3 regions of the Formivibrio sp. oc-25 genome follow, and region 1 is predicted to be linked to each of the others. Evidence: predicted binding sites of a transcription regulator. Region 1 holds the regulator's gene; each other region holds the start of a gene.

Region 1 (3,280 bases):
CGCGCCAGCGGAAGGGTTGCGGCGTAACTATCGAGCAGGCTGCGCTGGGCATCGGTTTTCAGCAGGGATTGGTGCTCGTGCTGACCGTGGATTTCGACCAGCATTTCACCCAGCTCTTTCAGTTGCGCCAGGGTTGCCTGCGCGCCATTGATCCACGCGCGCGATTTGCCGCTGCCGTCGATCACCCGGCGCAGCAGCAAGGTTTCCGCGTCATCGCCGGCGAGCTCGTTATCGGCCAGCCAACCCTGTGCACCCGACAAGCCGCTCAAGGCAAACGTAGCCTGCAATTCGGCCTTGTCCGCGCCATGGCGCACCACGCCAGCATCGGCGCGATCACCGAGCAGCAAGCCAAGCGCGTCGATCAGGATGGATTTGCCGGCGCCGGTTTCGCCGGTGAGAACCGTCAGCCCGTGCTGGAATTCGAGTTCCAGCTCACGGACGATCACGAAATTACGCAGAGCAAGCGTCAGCAACATAGGCGGGAAGAATCAGACGAATTGTTCACCCCAGCGCAGTTTTTCGCGCAGGGTATCGTAGTAGTGATAATTATGCGGATGCAGGATGCGCAGCGTATTGCGGAAGCGGCGCACCATCAGGCGGTCACGTTCCTGCAGGCGGCAATCGTACTGGTTGTCGTAATAGGCGTGCACATCATGCGCCTTGGTCAGCAAGAGTTCGACCATGCTGGTATCGGTAACCACGATAGGGCGATTGGAGAGCGATTGCGGGCAGATCGGCACCAGTGCAATCGCCGGCAGGCTCGGATGCAGGATCGGCCCGCCTGAAGCCAGCGCATAGGCAGTGGAACCCGTGGGCGTGGAAGCGATCAAACCATCACCGCGTTGACTGCACACGAAATTGCCATCGATGAACAGCTCGAAATCAATCATCGCCCCGGTATTGCCCCTGCACATCACCACATCGTTGAAAGCGAGCTGGCGGTCGATTTCCTTGCCATCGCGCACCACCACCGATTCGAGCATGATGCGGTCTTCCGGCGTGAATTCGCCATGCAGGATATCGGTGACCTGCTGTTCCATCGCTGTCATGGCGATATCGGTCAGGAAACCCAGCCGCCCGAGATTCACGCCAATCAGCGGCACATGGTATGGCGCGCACAGGCGTGCGGCACCGAGCATCACGCCATCGCCACCGAGCGAAATCACCAGATCAGCGAGCTTGCCGACATTTTCCCGGCTGACCGATTGGTGTTGCACCAATTCATGCTCGCCGGCGGTCTGCTCCTCGATCAGCACGCGCACACCGTGCGCAGGCAGCATTTCCACCAGGCGCATGATCGGATCCTTCAGCGTTGGCGTGGAAGGGCGGCCGATCAGGACGATGGTTTTGAAGAGACTGTTCATATCGGATAATCTGCGATGGTGGTGGAACGCATTAAACACACAACCCGCGCTAAAATCCAGCCTGAATACGCGACAACCGGAGACAATCGCATGCGCCGCTCTGCCATGCCGAACGATCGAGCCCAGATCCTGCTGAAAACGCTGATCGAGCGCTATATTGCCGACGGCCAGCCCGTTGGCTCGAAAACCCTGTCGCAATACTCCGGCCTGGATGTCAGCCCGGCCACGATCCGCAATGTCATGGCCGAACTGGAAGATCTGGGCTTTGTGACCAGCCCGCACACGTCCGCCGGCCGCATCCCGACCGTGCGCGGATATCGCCTGTTTGTCGATTCGCTGCTGGCGGTGCAACCGCTGCAAAAACTGGAAATCCGCGAGATCGAGGAACACCTGCCGGTGGATAGCCCGCAGCGCACCATCGCTGCTGCCTCGCAGCTGCTATCGCAGCTCACGCACTTTGCCGGCGTGGTGATGTCACCCAAGCGCCACGAGATCACGCTCAAGCACATTGAATTCCTGCAGCTTTCCGACAAGCGCGTGCTGCTGATTCTGGTGACTGGCGATGGCGATGTGCAGAACCGCATCATCCAGACCGAGCGCCAGTTCGGCCAGAACGAGCTGCTCGAAGCCAGCAACTTCCTCAACCAGCACTGCGCCGGCAAAACACTTATCAGCCTGGTGCAGCTGGTGCAAAGCGAGCTCATTCGCCTGAAAAGCGATATCGTCGGCCTGATGAATGCCGCCGTGGCGGTTTCCCACAGCATCACCAACGAGGTAGACAATGTGGTCATCGCCGGCGAGCATCACTTGCTCGATATCGGTGATCTTTCTTCCAATGTCACGCGCATGAAGCAGCTGTTTGCACTGTTCGAGCAGAAAACCTCGCTGTTGCAACTGCTGGAACTGGGCAACCGTGCCCAGGGCGTACAGATCTATATCGGCCAGGAATCCGGCATCGCCCCGCTGGACGAATGCTCGGTCATCGCCGCGCCCTATCAGGTCAACGGCGCAGTCGTCGGCACGCTGGGCGTGATCGGCCCGACCCGCATGGCCTACGACCGCGTGATCCCGATCGTCGACATTACCGCGCGCCTGCTATCGAGCGCGCTCTCACAATAAACGGATTCCCATGCTGAAAAAAACGCTTGCCACCCTGGCGCTGGCACTGACCGGCCTGTTCGCCCATGCCGACGAAGCCCTGATCGCCCGGCCGGAAGTACGCGATTACCTGAACGTGATCGCGACCGAACATGGTTTTGACGAGACACAGCTCGTTGAGATCTTCAGCAAAATCGAGCCCAAACCGCATATCCTGCAGATCTTCGATCGGCCCTCCACCAGCCGGCCCTGGCACGAATTCCGTGGCAACTATATCGACCCGCGCCGGATCAATGCCGGCGCTGCCTTCTGGCTGGCCAACGAAAAGGTACTGGACGAAATCAGCCAGGCTTATCAGGTCGACCCGGCCATCATTGTGTCCATTCTGAATGTCGAAACGATGTACGGCCGCAATACCGGCAGTTTTCGCGTGCTCGACGTGCTGGCCACCACCGCATTCGATTACCCGCGCCGGGCGGAATTCTTCCGCAAGGAGCTGACCGAATTCCTGCTCTTGGCGCGCGATGAAAAGCAGGATCCGCTCTCGTTCAGGGGTTCCTATGCCGGTGCCATGGGCTGGCCGCAGTTCATGCCGTCATCGTTTCGCGCCTATGCGGTGGACTGGGATGGCGATGGGCGCCACGATATCTGGAATACGCCGGCCGATGCGATGGCCAGCGTAGCCAGCTATATGGCGCTGCACGGCTGGCAGGCGGGGGGCGACACCATGCTGCCGGTAACGGTCGAAGGCAAGGAAATCGACGGGCTGGTCGCCGACAAATTCAATCTGCATTACAGCGTGGCCGAACTGATGGCAA
Region 2 (3,280 bases), on a different contig from region 1:
CTGCGGCATACAATGCCAGCGCCTCGCCGGGGCGACCCTCCTGTGCGGTACGGTCAGCCAGCATCATTTCGTTGCGGACCGCGCGATCGACCCAGGCGGCGATCACGGTCGCAACCTCGGTGCGGCCTTGCACCTGCACCGCATCCACAGGGGTTGCCCCGCGCTTTGCCGCACTGATGCCACGCCGTACAGCGAGCGCCATGCGGTCATTGCCAGCCGCAGGGGCAGACGTTTCGGCCCGTGCCAGATCCAGCGCAGTCGAGCCATTTTTGTCCTTCAGGCCAGCGTCGACGCCACGCTCCAGAAAGAATTGGGCCGCTGGCGCATTGCCATTTTTTGCCGCCAGATGCAGGCCGGACTGGCCATCGGCATTGATTGCCAGCGGATCGGCGCCGAGCGCAACCAGCATCCTGGCCAAGCCGGCATCATTTGCCAGCAGAACGGCGGTATCCCCAACGCGATTGCGCGCCTTGGACGACGCGCCATGCTTGAGCATGAATTCAGCCAGCGGCTTGTTTCCCCTTGCCAATGCCAGCAAGAGCGCCGTGTTGCCGGCGGCATCCGTCAACTCCAGCCCGGCACCAGCCTCGACCAGCAAACGGGCAGCATTATCCCGTCCGTGGATGATCGCCAGCATCAGCGGCGTCAGCCCGGACGCCGTAGCCAGATTGATCTGGGCTTTGCCATCCAATAACTTCCTGATGGCCGGCACCTGCCCGGCACAGGCAGCCGCCTGCAATGGCGTCAATATTTTCTGGCCCGGACAAGTGGGCAAGGCCACGCTCAGGCTAGCCGGAACATTGACCTCAGTCGTGCCCGGCTTCAACAAGCCATCCAGCGCCGCCGTATCCCCGGTCAGCGCAGCCTGCGTCATACGCTCCGGCACACTGGCACAACCCGCCAGAATCCATGCCGACAAGAACATCACCATCACCGGCAGAGACCTTCTGCTTCCCTGTCCGGATGCAACATGCTTACACATATACCGTCCAATCCACCCAAAATAAGCTGATTCCTTACATCGTATAGGATTTTCCCTAATACCACTACGCCGTTAAGGTTATCAGCCTGGGCATTCAACGGGCCTGATCGATTACCGACAACATTTCGCCAGTCCGAATGGAAAACCGGAATTGCCGCCCATCCACGGTTTTCAGGTGGAACTCGCCGGCGGCATCGTCAAAGCGCTGCTCTGCGAGCCAGAAAAAATGACTGACGGTGCGGCGAAGCCGTGATGTATCCGCCACCAGCTCCCTGATCGGGTAACGCTTGATTTCCACTCCGCTCGCATAGAAAGCCAGTGCCAGCTGATCCAGGGAAGAAGCCCAAGGGCCGAGGCGAACCAGATGAACCCCATCGCTGGCAGGAAAAACCGTAAAGGCATACCAATCGATCACCCACAAGGGGGTCGTATCGCCGGCCGGATACAGTCCGGACTGTTTGTAGCGCTGGCGAAGCACTGCATCGCGCTCGATCAATCCCGCATCATCCGGCCCATCCGGATCAAGCAGGCTGCGGTCTTGCCTGGCCAGCATCACCAGGACATAGTTGCCACTTGCCACTTCCTGCATGTAATCGCGTGCCGGACGCACCTGATCAGCCCGGGCAGTCGACATCAATACCGATAGCACGAACAACAGCAAACCTATTACCGATCTCATCATCACCCCTTTTATTGCCGCGTATCATGCCCCCAATCTAGCGGCCAACGCTTATCGACATTTTAAACTTTCCCCTCTTGAAAACCCCTGCCTGCACCCCTATCATTGGCACTCGTTAGCCGAGAGTGCTAACAGTAATTTCAAGCAATTGAACTGTTGCTGTTTTGTGCTGGCTCAGCATTTTTCACAGGAGAATTAACACCATGAAAATCCGTCCGTTGCACGACCGCGTTGTAATCAAGCGCGTTGAAGCCGAAGAAAAAACCGCCTCTGGTATCGTTTTGCCGGGCGCTGCAGCAGAAAAACCCGACATGGGCGAAGTCGTAGCCGTGGGCACCGGCAAGCTGCTGGATGATGGTTCCGTGCGCGCACTGCAACTGAAGGTAGGCGACAAGGTGATCTTCGGCAAGTACAGCGGCCAGACCGTCAAGGTCAATGGCGACGAGCTGCTGGTGATGCGCGAAGAAGACGTGATGGGCGTCGTCGAGGCCTGATTCCGGCCTGGTGTGATTCCTCAAGGCAGGGGTTTACTCGCCCTGCAATCTAAAGTTTTGGAGAATTGAAAATGGCTGCAAAAGAAGTCAAGTTTGGTGATTCCGCCCGCGCCAAGATGGTGGCTGGCGTTAACGTTCTGGCCGATGCCGTTAAAGTGACCCTGGGCCCGAAAGGCCGCAACGTTGTGCTGGAGCGCTCCTTCGGCGCCCCGACCATCACCAAGGATGGCGTTTCCGTTGCCAAGGAAATCGAACTGAAGGACAAGTTCGAAAACATGGGCGCCCAACTGGTGAAGGAAGTGGCTTCCAAGACTTCCGATATCGCCGGTGACGGTACCACCACCGCTACCGTGCTGGCCCAAGCCATCGTGCAAGAAGGCATGAAGTACGTAGCTGCCGGCTTCAACCCGACCGATCTGAAGCGTGGTATCGACAAGGCCGTAGTGGCACTGGTTGGCGAACTGAAGAACATCGCCAAGCCGACCACCACCAGCAAGGAAATTGCCCAGGTAGGCTCCATTTCCGCCAACTCCGACACCGATATCGGCCAGATCATTGCCGATGCCATGGACAAGGTCGGCAAGGAAGGCGTGATCACCGTTGAAGACGGTTCCGGCCTGAACAACGAACTGGATGTCGTGGAAGGCATGCAATTCGACCGCGGCTACCTGAGCCCGTACTTCATCAACAATCCGGACAAGCAGATCGCTGCCCTGGAAAGCCCGTTCGTACTGCTGTACGACAAGAAGATCTCCAACATCCGCGACCTGCTGCCGGTACTGGAGCAAGTTGCCAAGACCGGCAAGCCGCTGCTGATCGTTGCTGAAGACGTCGATGGCGAAGCGCTGGCTACCCTGGTAGTGAACACCATCCGCGGCATCCTGAAGGTTGTGGCTGTGAAGGCTCCGGGCTTTGGCGATCGTCGCAAGGCCATGCTGGAAGATATCGCCATCCTGACCGGCGGCACCGTGATCGCCGAAGAAGTTGGCCTGACCCTGGAAAAAGCTACGCTGGATATGCTCGGCCAAGCCAAGCGCATCGAAGTGGGCAAGGAAAACACCACCATCATCGACGGTGCTGGCCAAGAAGAAGCGATCAAGGTTCGCGTAGCCATGATCCGCAAGC
Region 3 (3,280 bases), on a different contig from region 1:
TTCGAGATCCAGACCGGTGAGCTGGTGTTTCTGGCCGGGCATTCCGGGGCTGGCAAGTCGACGATTCTGAAGTTGATCGCCGGTATCGAGCGCCCGACCGGAGGGGCGGTGCTGGTAAATGGCCAGAATATCGGCAGCATGCGCCGTGGCTCGATTCCGTACGTGCGGCGCAATATCGGCCTGATCTTCCAGGATCACAAGATCCTGTTTGACCGCAATGTCTACGATAACGTGCGTCTGCCGCTCGATATCATTGGCTATGACAGCCGCGAGGCCAAGCGCCGCGTGCTGGCGGCGCTCGACAAGGTTGGCTTGGCCGGCAAGGAAAAGCTCAATCCGATTGCGCTCTCCGGCGGCGAGCAGCAGCGCCTGTGCATCGCACGCGCGGTGGTGCACCGTCCGGCATTCCTGCTGGCTGACGAGCCGACAGCCAATCTGGACCGCGACTATGCGCACGATATCCTTGAGCTGTTCAAGTCATTCCATCAGGTTGGCGTGACGCTGGTGATCTCGGCGCATGATGAATCGCTGATGGCCGATTACGGCCGCCGTATCCTGCGCCTGAAACATGGCCAGTTCACTGCCTGAAAGGAACAGGATGAAAAACGGATTCCACCAGCACTGGCTGTCATTCAAGCGAACCCTGGCCGGGATGCTGAAGCGTCCTTTGACTTCAGCGCTGAATCTTCTGGTGATCGCCATCGCCGCTGCCGCGCCGCTTGGCGTCTGGCTGGTTGTGGCAAGCCTATCTGGCGTGGTCTCGACTTTGCCGGTCGAGCCGCAAATCACCGTCTTTATGCGCAGCAGTGCAACGCCCGATGAGCTGGCCGCCTTGCGCGATCTGGCTGGCAAGGATGCCAGAATCGCCTCGCACCGCTACGTTCCGAAAGACGATGCGCTCAAGCAGTTGCAACAGTCTTCCGGCATGGGCGATCTGCTGGCGGGCTTGTCGGAAAATCCCTTGCCTGATGCCATCGTACTGACGGCCAGGGATAACCGGGCGGAAACGCTGGAGGCTTTGCAAAAGGAGCTCGCGGTTGTCGCAGGCGTGGAAGAAGTCCAGCTTGATTCGGCCTGGGCGCGACGCCTGGAAAAGCTCGTTGCGCTCGGCCTGGCGATCTTCCAGGCAGTAGTGGCTTTGCTGGCGGTGGCGCTGGTGTTGATCACCGGCAATACCATCCGCATGCAGATCCTGACGCGCCAGGAGGAAATTGAAGTATCCAAGCTGATTGGCGCAACCGATGCATTCATTCGCCGGCCCTTTATGCATTTTGCACTGGCGCACGGTTTGCTGGGTGGTCTCTTGGCGTGCGGCATTGCCTGGTTGGCATTCTGGCGTCTGAATCCGGAGGTACGCGATCTGGCCGAAGCCTATGGCCAGCAATTCCAGTTGATGTTGCCGGGCTGGCTGGAGCTGCTGGTGGTTTGCGGCGCGGTGGCCGCGCTGTGTCTGGCCGGTGCCTGGCTGGCGGTGCGCCAGCATCTGCGTAAGCTACTGTAGTGCCGGGTAGCATGGTCCTGATAGGGCATGCCTATCGTTCGTATTGGAATAATTGCCGTGCATATCACTCAGCGCTATGGTGCAATGGACCTGTGAACTTTATCCATTTTTAGCACTCTCTAGTGGCGAGTGATAAAATGACGCAGCCGTCATTGTGGGCTGTATGACTAAGGAGGTCTGTATTCATGGGAACCGCGCTTGCCCTACCTGTACTGTCTGGTGGTGACAGCATCGAGAGTTATATCCAGCGCGTCAATGCCATCCCGATGCTTACCGCCGAAGAAGAAATCGAACTGGCCGAGCGTTTGCAAGCCCAGGGTGATGTGGATGCTGCACGCCAACTGGTGTTGTCGCACCTGCGCGTGGTGGTGTCTATTGCGCGTGGTTATTCCGGTTATGGCCTGCCGCAGGCTGATCTGATCCAGGAAGGCAATATCGGCCTGATGAAGGCGGTTAAGCGGTTCGAGCCCAATCGGGGTGTGCGCCTGTTTTCCTTTGCAGTGCACTGGATCAAGGCGGAAATTCACGAATACATCCTGCGCAACTGGCGTCTGGTGCGCGTGGCCACAACCAAGGCACAGCGCAAGCTGTTCTTCAACCTGCGCTCGATGAAAACCGGCTTTGCCGCGCTGACCCACAAGGAAGCCCAGCAGATTGCCGATGACCTTGGTGTGAAGCCGGAAGAAGTGCTGGAAATGGAAGTGCGCATGACCGGCCAGGACGTGGCGTTGATGGCTGACGACAACGATGAGGATGGTCATCAGGCACCGATCGATTGGCTGGCCGATCACGATAACGAACCGACCCAGACCTTGCAGCGGCGCGCGTTTGATTTGCTGCAATCAGAAGGCTTGCAGGATGCTCTGGATAGTCTGGATGACCGCAGCCGCCGTATCGTCGAAACGCGTTGGCTGGCCGAGGAGGGCGAAAGCCTGACCTTGCATGATCTGGCTGCAGAATACAATGTTTCCGCCGAGCGCATTCGCCAGATTGAAGTCAAGGCACTGCAAAAAATGAAGCAGACATTGCTCCCGGCAATGGTCTGATCCTGGTTTGATACACCCAAGCCTCACTTGCACATAAAGACGGCGGGCCGATGAGCCCGCCGCGTTGTTTTCAGCCCTTGGCAGACAAATGCATTTGTCTGACAGCGGCCACCCTCGCTGCCAGCACAGCATCGGCAATCCGGCTTTTATCCAGACAGGCACGGGCAATGGCGCCGGCATCAATACTCGCCGCTGTGGCAAGCATGTCGCGCAGATAGGTGGCCTGAGGGTAGCCTGCATTGGCATAACCCTCTCGTCCTTGCGCATCCGCGCGACAGACCTCGACCAGCCAGGCAAAACGCTCCGGCCGGCGCAAGGCATCGCAGCGCAGAAACAGATCGACCAGCGTATCCGGGCGCAATTCGCGCGAGCGATGAATCAGAATGTGTTCACGGCAGGCCATCAGCGCCAGTTCGCGGCAGTCGACCGGTACGCGCAGTCGTTCGCATAGATCCTGAATCGGCTCGTGTCCGCGCTTGTCGTGCCCGATATGACGCGGCAGCAAGTCCGCAGGCGTGAGCGCCTTGCCAAGATCGTGGCACAGCGCGGCAAAGCGTGCCGCCAGCGGCAAATCCAATCGTGCTGCGGCATCAAGCACCAGCAGGGTATGCTTGCCACTGTCGCCTTCCGGGTGGTAATCCAGGCGCTCCGGCACACCGAACAGTGCGTCGATTTCCGGGGCGATGCGTGCCAGTGCGCCACATTCGCGCAAGACTTCGAACATGCGCGCCGG

What was found. Region 1 encodes HrcA, which represses chaperone genes, less so after heat shock. Its sites were predicted from a motif close to ATTAGCACTCGNNNNNNNCGAGTGCTAAT; they were not measured.
Region 2: the regulator HrcA is predicted to act here: its motif matches at 1,766-1,794, upstream of AC0KVQ_RS00030 (co-chaperone GroES).
Region 3: the regulator HrcA is predicted to act here: its motif matches at 1,610-1,638, upstream of rpoH (RNA polymerase sigma factor RpoH).

What each region holds. Positions count from the first base shown of each region.
Region 1 covers NZ_JBVVOL010000003.1:196,447-199,726, reverse strand. The annotation lists gene recN (DNA repair protein RecN) at 1-476, opposite strand, end outside; gene AC0KVQ_RS03425 (NAD(+) kinase) at 489-1,364, opposite strand; gene hrcA (heat-inducible transcriptional repressor HrcA) at 1,455-2,483, shown strand; gene mltB (lytic murein transglycosylase B) at 2,494-3,280, shown strand, end outside.
Region 2 covers NZ_JBVVOL010000001.1:4,786-8,065, reverse strand. The annotation lists gene AC0KVQ_RS00040 (ankyrin repeat domain-containing protein) at 1-925, opposite strand, end outside; gene AC0KVQ_RS00035 (hypothetical protein) at 1,077-1,664, opposite strand; gene AC0KVQ_RS00030 (co-chaperone GroES) at 1,865-2,155, shown strand; gene groL (chaperonin GroEL) at 2,227-3,280, shown strand, end outside.
Region 3 covers NZ_JBVVOL010000002.1:112,573-115,852, forward strand. The annotation lists gene ftsE (cell division ATP-binding protein FtsE) at 1-588, shown strand, start outside; gene ftsX (permease-like cell division protein FtsX) at 599-1,501, shown strand; gene rpoH (RNA polymerase sigma factor RpoH) at 1,687-2,547, shown strand; gene AC0KVQ_RS01990 (multifunctional CCA addition/repair protein) at 2,618-3,280, opposite strand, start outside.